2 regions of the Pseudomonas sp. GW458-11-26-14-LB4 genome follow, and region 2 is predicted to be linked to the other one. Evidence: predicted binding sites of a transcription regulator. Region 2 holds the regulator's gene; the other holds the start of a gene.
The links. The regulator sigma-54, encoded in region 2, starts transcription at its own class of promoters, with help from an activator protein. The targets are predictions, from matches to a motif close to ANTGGCATNNANNTTGCTNT.
Positions count from the first base shown of each region.

Region 1: AC07XZ_RS15700 (circularly permuted type 2 ATP-grasp protein) is a predicted target of sigma-54. The motif match lies at 1,999-2,018, and genes of this name have one in related genera.

Region 1 is NZ_JBWKYU010000010.1:189,543-194,710, reverse strand. Features, by position in the region: gene AC07XZ_RS15705 (alpha-E domain-containing protein) at 1-543, opposite strand, end outside; gene AC07XZ_RS15700 (circularly permuted type 2 ATP-grasp protein) at 556-1,965, opposite strand; gene AC07XZ_RS15695 (ribonuclease E inhibitor RraB) at 2,444-2,791, opposite strand; gene AC07XZ_RS15690 (hypothetical protein) at 3,002-3,235, opposite strand; gene speE (polyamine aminopropyltransferase) at 3,392-4,267, opposite strand; gene AC07XZ_RS15680 (PLDc N-terminal domain-containing protein) at 4,401-4,592, opposite strand; gene AC07XZ_RS15675 (hypothetical protein) at 4,664-5,168, opposite strand, start outside.
Region 2 is NZ_JBWKYU010000012.1:172,226-177,393, reverse strand. Features, by position in the region: gene ptsN (PTS IIA-like nitrogen regulatory protein PtsN) at 1-149, opposite strand, end outside; gene hpf (ribosome hibernation-promoting factor, HPF/YfiA family) at 161-469, opposite strand; gene AC07XZ_RS17750 (RNA polymerase factor sigma-54) at 543-2,036, opposite strand; gene lptB (LPS export ABC transporter ATP-binding protein) at 2,223-2,948, opposite strand; gene lptA (lipopolysaccharide transport periplasmic protein LptA) at 2,948-3,493, opposite strand; gene lptC (LPS export ABC transporter periplasmic protein LptC) at 3,480-4,052, opposite strand; gene AC07XZ_RS17730 (KdsC family phosphatase) at 4,061-4,585, opposite strand; gene AC07XZ_RS17725 (KpsF/GutQ family sugar-phosphate isomerase) at 4,586-5,168, opposite strand, start outside.

The DNA.
Region 1 (5,168 bases), on a different contig from region 2:
GGCATCGAGCAGGCGCAACGTGTTGTCCGCCCGCTCGATGAACGTACCCAGGCGAATGAAACGAAACGCGTCGTTGCGCATGATGGTGCCGTAGGACGCGCCCCGAAACAGGTGCGAACGTTCCTTGATCCACTCGCAGAAACGGCTCATGCCGTAGCGGCTGAGGCCCTGATTGGCGATCCCACGGATCTCCAGCCAGGTGGCGTTGATGTTCTCCCACATGTCGGCAGTGATTCGCCCGCGCACCGCATGGGCGCTGGCTCGCGCCGCGCCGAGGCAGCTGTAGATGCTCGCCGGATTCGCCGCGTCGAGGGCGAAGAAGTGCAGCAAGCGCTCGGCATGCAGCTCTCCGTGACGTTCCAGGTAATCGTCCAGCGTGCCGGTGATCAGCAGAGGCATCGCCAGTTCGTGCAGGCCGTCGCCACGGCCGTCCTGCGGCATCAGCGACAGCGAATAGCTGACATCGAGCATCCGTGCGAGGTTTTCCGCCCGCTCCAGGTAACGCGACATCCAGTACAGATCCGAGGCAGTTCTACTTAACATGGCAGGCTTCCTTCAATCCTCGACCACCCAGGTGTCCTTGGTTCCGCCGCCCTGGGATGAGTTCACCACCAGAGAGCCTTCACGCAGGGCGACACGGGTCAAACCGCCGGGCACGACCCGGGTTTCGCGGCCGGACAATACGAACGGGCGCAGGTCGATATGGCGCGGCGCAATGCCGTTTTCGACAAAGGTCGGACAGGTCGACAGCGACAGCGTCGGTTGCGCGATGTACGCGTGGGGCTTGGCCTTGATCCGCTCACGGAACGCATCGATTTCCGCGGTCGTCGCCGCCGGCCCCACAAGCATTCCGTAACCGCCGGAGCCCTGGGTTTCCTTGACCACCAGCTCCGGAAGATTGGCCAGTACATGGGAAAGTTCAGACGGATTGCGGCATTGCCAGGTCGGCACATTCTTCAGGATCGGTTCTTCGTCGAGGTAGAAACGGATCATCTCGGTAACGAACGGGTACACCGATTTGTCGTCCGCCACGCCGGTGCCGATCGCATTGGCCAGCACCACATTGCCGGAGCGATAAGACGACAACAGCCCCGGCACGCCCAACATCGAGTCCGGACGGAACGCCAGCGGATCGAGGAATGCGTCGTCGAGGCGGCGGTAGATCACGTCCACGGCTTTCGGGCCGTCGGTGGTGCGCATGAAGACTTTGTCGTCGCGCACGAACAAGTCCGCACCCTCCACCAGCTCCACGCCCATTTCCCGGGCGAGAAACGCATGCTCGAAAAACGCGCTGTTGAAGCGTCCCGGTGTCAGCACCACCACACTCGGGTCGTCGATCGGGCTTGAGCTTTTCAGGGTGTCGAGCAGCAGGTTCGGGTAATGGTCGATCGGGGCGATGCGCTGGGCCGCGAACAGTTCGGGGAACAGGCGCATCATCATCTTGCGGTCTTCAAGCATGTAGCTCACACCGCTCGGCGTGCGCAGGTTGTCCTCGAGCACGTAATACGTGCCGTCGCCGTCGCGCACCAGATCGACGCCGGAAATGTGCGAATAGATATCGCGGTGCAGATCCAGTCCCTGCATCGCCAACTGATATTGCTCGTTGGCCAGCACCTGTTCGGCGGGAATGATCCCGGCCTTGATGATGCGCTGCTCGTGGTAAAGGTCGGCGAGGAACATGTTCAACGCCTTGACCCGCTGGATGCAGCCGCGCTCGACGATCCGCCACTCGCTGGCGGGAATGCTGCGCGGAATGGTGTCGAAGGGAATCAGGCGTTCTGTCCCTTGCTCGTCCCCGTAGAGCGTGAAAGTGATCCCGGCACGATGGAACAGCAGATCGGCCTCGCGCCGCCGCTGGGCCAGCAGTTCGTCAGGCGTTTCGGCCAGCCAGCGGGCAAACTCCCGGTAATGCGGGCGGATCTGGCCGCCGGCATCGTACATTTCATCAAAATAGGTGCGGATCATGCCGTACTCCTTGTCACTCCGGACATACAGGCCTTCGCAAGGCCCGTGCCATCGGCATAAACGCTTTGATTTCAATCGGTTGGATATTCACGTCACATGCACCGCACCATTCCTGTGCGGCAAATGCTCCAACCTGATCGCCCCCGCTTCATTGCGACGCAGTCCCGTCGCCTATCACCAGCATAGTCAGAGTTGATTTCACTGCTCGGTGCCGGCTGCGGATAATCCGCGCATCCGCTGCAAAAACGTCGCTGACGAAGTACGCAGCCCCACTGATCCGGCTTGCCTCGGCAGCCATCCCGGCCGTAACCCTGACCGGTTTCCTCTCCTTGCGGTCTTCCCTTTCAGCCACCTTTTCAGGTGGCTTTTTTTTGCGCCGGTTTCTTGTTTCAGGGTTTTGCCATGGGGTGTTCAGGGGGGCAGAAACGACAACGGCCGACCCGAAGGTCAGCCGTAGCTCGACGTGTTGCGAGAGTGATCAGTTCAAACGGTGCCGGTTGCGGATCTCCTGTTTCACGCCCCAGCCTTCGATGATGCCGCCCAAGGGCTCGACCACCGCCGAAAAGCCCTGCTCGAAATCGCCAATGTCGTCGTAGGTTGCGTACATCACCTTGCTCAATTCCAGAGACCAGGCGCCGTCGTCGCGCGCACTGACCTGGGCATTGATGGATTCACCGCGAAATTTGCCTGCCGCCCTGCGCGCCCGCTCCTCGTCCGGGAAAATGGCGTAGAACTCGATGGGATGGAATCGGGAAAAATCGAAACCGCCTTCTTTCATGCGGCGCAGCACACTGCTGCTGATGTCTTCTTGATAGGCTGTGCTCATGAATCGTCCCCCTCGCATAGATGGATAGACTTTCCGTATTCCCTGCACTGGCCCAACGGGCCCGGGTGCTTACGGCAACCGCGTTGCCGGCGGGAAACAAGCATGTAGCTGACAAGACCAGACCTTAGCGATCCGTTCGCTGATCTCGCTTGCAGAGTAGCCCCAAGATAGAGCCGCTGCCAAGGCCTGGTACATGAAGAAAATGAAGATTCAGATTGGGGTGATGCTGCGGATTTCGATGCTGTTCTGGGTTTTCAGGCTTTTCACGCCGGCATCGGCGGTGCGCCCTTCCAGATCGTTCAGGTCAAGCTCGGCGGCGACCGGCAACAACCGCTCCTTGATGAGGCGAGCTGCCCGTTCATGGCTGGGGCATTCCTCGCACTCGAAGACTTCGTCGATCGTTTCACCATGATCGTCCACGAAAGTGACTTTCCACTTTGACATCGGAGCCTCCTCGATCAAACCCGCAAATGGGCTTACACCTATCTCGACTTTTGTCAGGATTGATCGTTCAAAAGGTTTACACCGATGCAACATGAAAAAAGCCGAGGCCGACGTGTTTTCGCACACCGGCCTCGGCTTTTTCTGACCCGTGATCGATCAGTCGTTGCTTGGCTTGTTCACTGCCTGCAGCACGTATTGCGGCAAGGCGAAGGCGCCGATGTGGATTTCCGGGTTGTAGTAGCGGGTGACGATGCCGCTGCCGATGAAACGCTGTTGCAGCACTTCGCGGCTCAGCTTGCGGTACGCAGGGTTGGTCGAACCCCAGGCGAAGGTCATCGAACCGCCGATATAGGTCGGCACGGCCGCCTGATAGAAGTGCCAGTCCGGGAACAGGCTGCGCAGGCGGCCGGCGGTGGTTTTCACTTCTTCGATCTGCATGAACGGCGTGCCGTTCTGGGTCACGAGGATGCCGCCCTCGTTCAGGCAGCGGTGGCAGGCCTGGTAGAAGTTTTCCGAGAACAGCACTTCGCCCGGGCCGATCGGGTCGGTGGAGTCGGAAATGATCACGTCGAACTTTTCGGTGGTGGTGGCGACGAAACGCATGCCGTCGTCGATTACCAGGTTCAGGCGTGGATCGTCGTAGGCGCCCTTGGAGTGGTTCGGCAGGAATTCCTTGCACATGTCGACCACGGTGCCGTCGATCTCGACCATGGTGATGTGCTCGACGCTGGCGTGTTTGGTCACTTCGCGCAGCATGCCGCCGTCGCCGCCGCCGATGATCAGCACGCGCTTGGCGGTGCCGTGGGCGAGGATCGGCACGTGGGTGAGCATTTCGTGGTAGATGAATTCATCGGCTTCGGTGGTCTGGATCACGCCGTCCAGCGCCATCACCCGGCCCATGCGCGGGTTCTGGAAGATCACCAGGTGCTGGTGTTCGGTGCGCACTTCGTGCAGCAGTTTTTCCATGCGAAAACGCTGGCCGTAGCCTTCGTAGAGGGTTTCCAGGTATTCGCTGGTCTTGGTGACGGTCATGGTGAGTGCTCCGATGAATGCGCGGGCGCCAATCGTCAGGTTCGATTGCCCGGGAAAGGCGCGCATTCTACGTTGCCGAAGATGACAGGTCGAACCTCAGTTCATCGGTCCGACCCAATCACGGTGCGAACGGTCAGATCCGCACATTGCCCCGCGGCCCGGCAATCGCCCAGATGATCAGGCCCAGCACCGGCAGGAGGATGATCAACAGCACCCAGAGGATTTTCATCCCGGTCTCGGCGCCGCTTTTCAGCACATTGATGATCGCCCAGATGTCGAGCGCAAGAATGATCAGGCCGACCAGGCCGTTGAACGTGGAACCCATGGTGTCGCTCCAGAATAGTGGCATGCACTTTTAGGATAGACGGTCGCGCTCAGGGTTCCCTTTTATTGCGTTCAGACGTGAACGGCGACCTTCAGGGCTTCCAGCGACGGCGCGGCGGCAATGCCGACTTCGGCGCACAGTTCCAGTACGCGCGGCACGTCGTTGCCGTAGACCAGCACCACTTGCAGCTCGTCGTCGAGCAGCTGGCTGAAGTTCATCAGCGTGTAACCACCGTTTTCCTTGTTCAGGCTGCTCATCTGCACCTGGATGCGGTTGAGCGCGGTCAGCGCCTCGGTCTTGGCCAGTTGCTTGGGCTTGAGGTTGAACTCGACGCCCGGGCCGAACGAAGCCACGATCTGTGCGAACAGGTCAACGTAGGTGTCCGCCTGAAACAGTACGGTCTCCGGCAGGCTGCCGACCACCACCCATTCGCCCAGCGGAATCGGGAAAGTATCGTCGTAGTTGATGTCCGGGTTGGCGGTCAGAAATGCGTCGGCATCGGCGTAAGCCTGCGCCGCTTCATCCGCGACTTTCAGGATCTCGTCTTCGCCCATGCAGCCGGAGCTGATTTTGCTG
Region 2 (5,168 bases):
ATCAAAGCCTCGAAGACATCTTGCATCTCCAGATCCGGAACTTCCCGGGCGATCAGGTTGGCAATTTGTTCGAGGGCTTTCTTTTTACTGCCGCCCGGCACGTTCACCAGGGAACGGCCGGGGGTCAGGATACTTTCAAGTCGGATCATGGGGGTGGGGGTTATCGACCGGTAGCGCCCTGAAGCAGGCTCTGGGTCTTTTCCTTATGCTTTTTGAGTTGTTTATCAAGCTTGTCGGTCAACGCGTCGATCGCAGCGTACATATCGGTATGTTCCGCGTTTGCGACGACCTCGTTGCCGGGAATATGCAGCGTGGCTTCGATTTTCTGCTTCAGCTTTTCGACGCACATCGTGACCTGTACGTTGGTGATCTTGTCGAAATGCCCTTCGAGCTTCTTGAGCTTGAGCTCGATGTACTCGCGCAGAGGCTGGGTAACTTCCAGTTGGTGTCCACTGATGTTGACTTGCATACAGCTTCTCCTTCGTTGCCAGTGCATAAAGCGGCAGGCCGAAGAGCCTGCCACTGGAACGCTGTAACGTGGCTTACATCAACCGCTTGCGTTCGCTCGAAGGCGCGATCCCGAGGGATTCGCGGTACTTGGCGACGGTGCGGCGAGCCACCTGAATGCCTTGTGCCTCCAGTAAACCAGCGATCTTGCTGTCACTCAACGGCTTTTTCTGATTTTCCGCGGCAACCAGTTTCTTGATGATCGCGCGGATCGCCGTGGACGAGCATTCACCGCCTTCTGAGGTGCTCACATGGCTGGAGAAAAAGTATTTCAGTTCATATATGCCCCGTGGGGTATGCATGAATTTCTGCGTGGTCACCCGGGAAATCGTCGACTCGTGCATGCCAACCGCCTCTGCAATGTCGTGCAGGACCAGCGGCTTCATGGCTTCGTCGCCGTACTCCAGAAAGCCGCGCTGATGCTCGACGATCTGGGTGGCTACTTTCATCAGGGTTTCGTTGCGGCTCTGCAGGCTCTTGATGAACCAGCGAGCTTCCTGCAACTGATTGCGCATGAAGGTATTGTCGGCGCTGGTGTCGGCACGGCGCACGAAACCGGCGTATTGGGCGTTGACCCGCAGGCGCGGTACCGATTCCTGGTTCAGCTCGACCAGCCAGCGCTCGTTGTCCTTGCGCACGATGACGTCAGGCACCACGTACTCGGCTTCGGTGGATTCGATCTGCGAGCCTGGGCGCGGATTGAGGCTCTGCACCAGTTCGATGACCTGGCGCAGTTCATCTTCCTTGAGCTTCATGCGCCGCATCAGCTGGCTGTAGTCGCGGCTGCCGAGCAGGTCAATGTAATCGGTGACCAGACGTTTGGCCTCGGCCAGCCAAGGGGTCTTGGCCGACAGCTGGCGCAATTGCAGCAGCAGGCATTCGCCCAGGTTGCGTGCGCCGATGCCTGCCGGCTCGAATTGCTGGATGCGGTGCAGGACGGCTTCGATCTCGTCCAGCTCGATGTCGAGCTCGGGATCGAAGGCTTCGAGAATTTCTTCGAGGGTTTCGTCCAGGTAGCCCTGATTGTTGATGCAATCGATCAGGGTGACGGCGATCAGGCGATCGGTGTCGGACATCGGTGCGAGGTTCAACTGCCACAGCAGGTGGCTTTGCAGGCTCTCGCCGGCGGAGGTGCGGGTGGTGAAGTCCCACTCGTCATCGTCGCTGCTCGGCAGGCTGCTGGCGCTGGTCTGGTAGACGTCTTCCCAGGCGGTGTCAACGGGCAGTTCGTTGGGGATTCGCTCGTTCCATTCGCCGTCTTCGAGGTTGTCGACTGTCGGCGCGGTCTCCTGATAAGAAGGTTCCTGGATCTCGGTGTTGGGCTTCTGTTCGGCGTTGTCGGCCATGGGATCGGAGTTGTCGAAGTCGTCGCCGTCTTCCTGGCGTTCGAGCATCGGATTGGATTCCAGAGCCTCCTGGATTTCCTGTTGCAGATCCAGGGTAGACAATTGGAGCAGGCGGATGGCCTGTTGCAGCTGCGGTGTCATCGTCAGCTGCTGGCCCATTCTCAAGACTAGCGATGGTTTCATGGCAGGGGCTTAACACCTTATTCGCCGGCGCTATGCGCCATCCACTACAGGGCGCCGGAGCGCCAAACTTAAGCAAATTATATGCCTGAAACTGTCGTGTTTGCCTAGAGCGCTGTAACAATAAAAGCGTATAAAAAAGCGCTTCAACGTTACAGCACCCGGACGGCTGGTCGAATACCGTCGAGCTTACAGGCGGAACTCGTGGCCCAGGTAGACTTCCTTCACCAGATCGTTGGCGAGGATGGTCGCGGAGTCGCCTTCGGCGATCAACTGGCCATCGTTGACGATGTAGGCGGTTTCGCAGATATCCAGCGTCTCACGGACGTTGTGGTCGGTGATCAGTACACCGATGCCCTTGGCCTTGAGGTGGTGGATGATCTGCTTGATGTCGCCGACAGAGATCGGGTCGACACCGGCGAACGGTTCGTCGAGCAGGATGAATTTCGGTGCCGTGGCCAGTGCACGGGCGATTTCCACCCGGCGGCGCTCACCACCGGACAGGCTCATGCCGAGGTTGTCGCGGATGTGGCTGATGTGGAATTCCTGCAGCAGGCTTTCCAACTCCTTGCGACGACCGGCCTTGTCGAGCTCCTGACGGGTCTCAAGGATGGCCATGATGTTGTCGGCTACCGACAGTTTGCGGAAGATCGACGCTTCTTGCGGCAGATAGCCGATACCGGCCTTGGCGCGACCGTGCATCGGCTGGTGGCTGACGTCCAGATCGTCGATCAGTACGCGACCCTGATCGGCCTGGACCAGACCGACGATCATGTAGAAGCAGGTGGTCTTGCCGGCGCCATTCGGGCCGAGCAGGCCGACGATCTGACCGCTGTCGATCGACAGGCTGACGTCGCGCACGACCTGGCGGCTTTTATAGGCCTTGGCCAGGTGCTGAGCTTTCAGAGTTGCCATTACTGGGTTTTCTCGTCGGTTTTCTTCTTCGGCTGGATCACCATGTCAATGCGCGGACGCGCTTCGGTGACCTTGTTGCCGGTGGCACGACCAGCGCTGGCCAGCTTTTTCACCGTGTCATAGACGATTTTCTCGCCCTGAGTGGTGTTGTTGTCCTTGTCGACGACTTTCGCCTTGTCGATCAGCACAACGCGGTTTTGCGCGGCGTGGTACTGAATGGTCACGCCCCAGCCCTGTACAGGCTTGGTGTCGCCCGCCGTCTGCAACTGCTCGAAGTAGGCAAGGTTGCCCACCGAGGTCACGACGTCGATATCGCCGGTCTGGGTGCGGGTGATGGTCACGGTATTGCCTTTGACGATCATCGAACCCTGAGTGATGATCACGTCACCTTTATAGGTAGCAACGCCGTTCTTGTCGTCCAGCTGGGCATCGTCGGCCTGAATACGGATTGGCTGCTCTTGATCGTTCGGCAGAGCCCAGGCGCTCACGCTTCCCAGTGCTGCGCCCAGACTGAGCAAAATAGGGAGGGTTTTAACGAGCCTCATACTGTCCTCTTACGTTCGATAGCAGGTGTATCCTGCTTTCCTTCAAATACGCTTTCATTCCTACGCCAGTCGATACACCGCCAGCGCCGTCGATTCTAACGGGTTGCTGGGTCTGCGCATATTGCTGCTGCGGGAACACCGTCATGCGAGTGGAGGTGATCAGGGTGTCGCGGTTCTTTTCGTCGGTGCGCTTGACGCGTACCGAGTCGATCAGCTCGACCTCGGTGCCACCGGAGTTCACTTCACCGCGTTCACTGGTCACGTGCCATGGGAAATCGGTGCCACGGAACATGTTCAGATCAGGCTTGGTGACCAGTGTAATGTCGGTCGCCTTGACGTGCTCAGCCTTGTCGGACGTCATTTCGTACTGCACTTTGCCGTCTTCGAGGTACTGGATCGTGTGGGTATTGGTCGCATACCAGTCGATCGGGCTTTCCTCTGCCGAAACCGGCGGTTTGTCGAGGAAGCGTTCCGGGCTGATGTTCCAGTAGCCGACCGCACCGAATATCGCTGCGATGCAACCGAACAGCAGGATGTTGCGAAACTTTTTGCTAAACATGGTTGGACTCACAGGTACGCGTTGTTGGCGGCGTCGAGGCTGCCTTGTGCGCGCAGGATCAGTTCGCAGAATTCGCGGGCGGCACCTTCGCCGCCACGGGCCTGGGTGACGCCATGGGCGTGCTCGCGCACAAAGGGGGCGGCGTTGGCCACGGCCATGCCCAGCCCTACACGGCGGATCACCGGCAGGTCCGGCAGGTCGTCACCGAGGTAAGCCACTTGCTCATAGCTTAGGCCCAGTTGCTCCAGAAGACCGTCGAGCACGACCAGTTTGTCTTCGCGGCCCTGAAACAGGTGCGGGATCCCCAGGTTTTTTGCCCGGCGTTCGACCACCGGGGTCTTGCGACCACTGATGATGGCGGTCTGTACACCAGCATTCATCAGCATCTTGATGCCCTGGCCATCGAGTGTATTGAAAGTCTTGAACTCGCTGCCGTCTTCAAGGAAGTACAGGCGACCGTCGGTGAGGACACCGTCGACGTCGAAAACCGCCAGTTTGATGGCTTTGCCGCGTTGCAGCAGATCGGTGCTCATTTACATCACTCCTGCGCGCAGCAGATCGGAGAGGTTGAAGGCGCCGATCGGGCGATCCTCTTCATCTACGACAACCAGCGCGTTGATTCGGTGGTCTTCCATGATTTTCAGGGCTTCGGCCGCGAGCATCTCGGCGCGGGCGGTCTTGCCGTGCACGGTCATTACCTGGTCGATGGTGGCGCTATGGATATCAATGCTGCGATCCAGGGTGCGGCGCAGGTCGCCGTCAGTGAAGATCCCGGCCAGTTTGCCGTCCGTTTCAAGAATGACGGTCATGCCCAGACCCTTGCGGGTCATTTCCATCAGCGCGTCCTTGAGCAGGGTGCCGCGCTGTACCTGCGGCAGTTCCTGACCGGCGTGCATGACATTTTCCACTTTCAGCAGCAGGCGTCGGCCCAGTGCGCCGCCCGGGTGGGAAAAGGCGAAATCTTCGGCAGTGAAGCCGCGCGCTTCCAGCAGCGCCACGGCCAGGGCGTCGCCCATGACCAGCGCAGCGGTGGTCGAGGAGGTCGGTGCGAGGTTCAGCGGGCAGGCTTCGTGTTCGACGTGAACGTTGAGATTGACCTCGGCAGCCTTGGCAAGC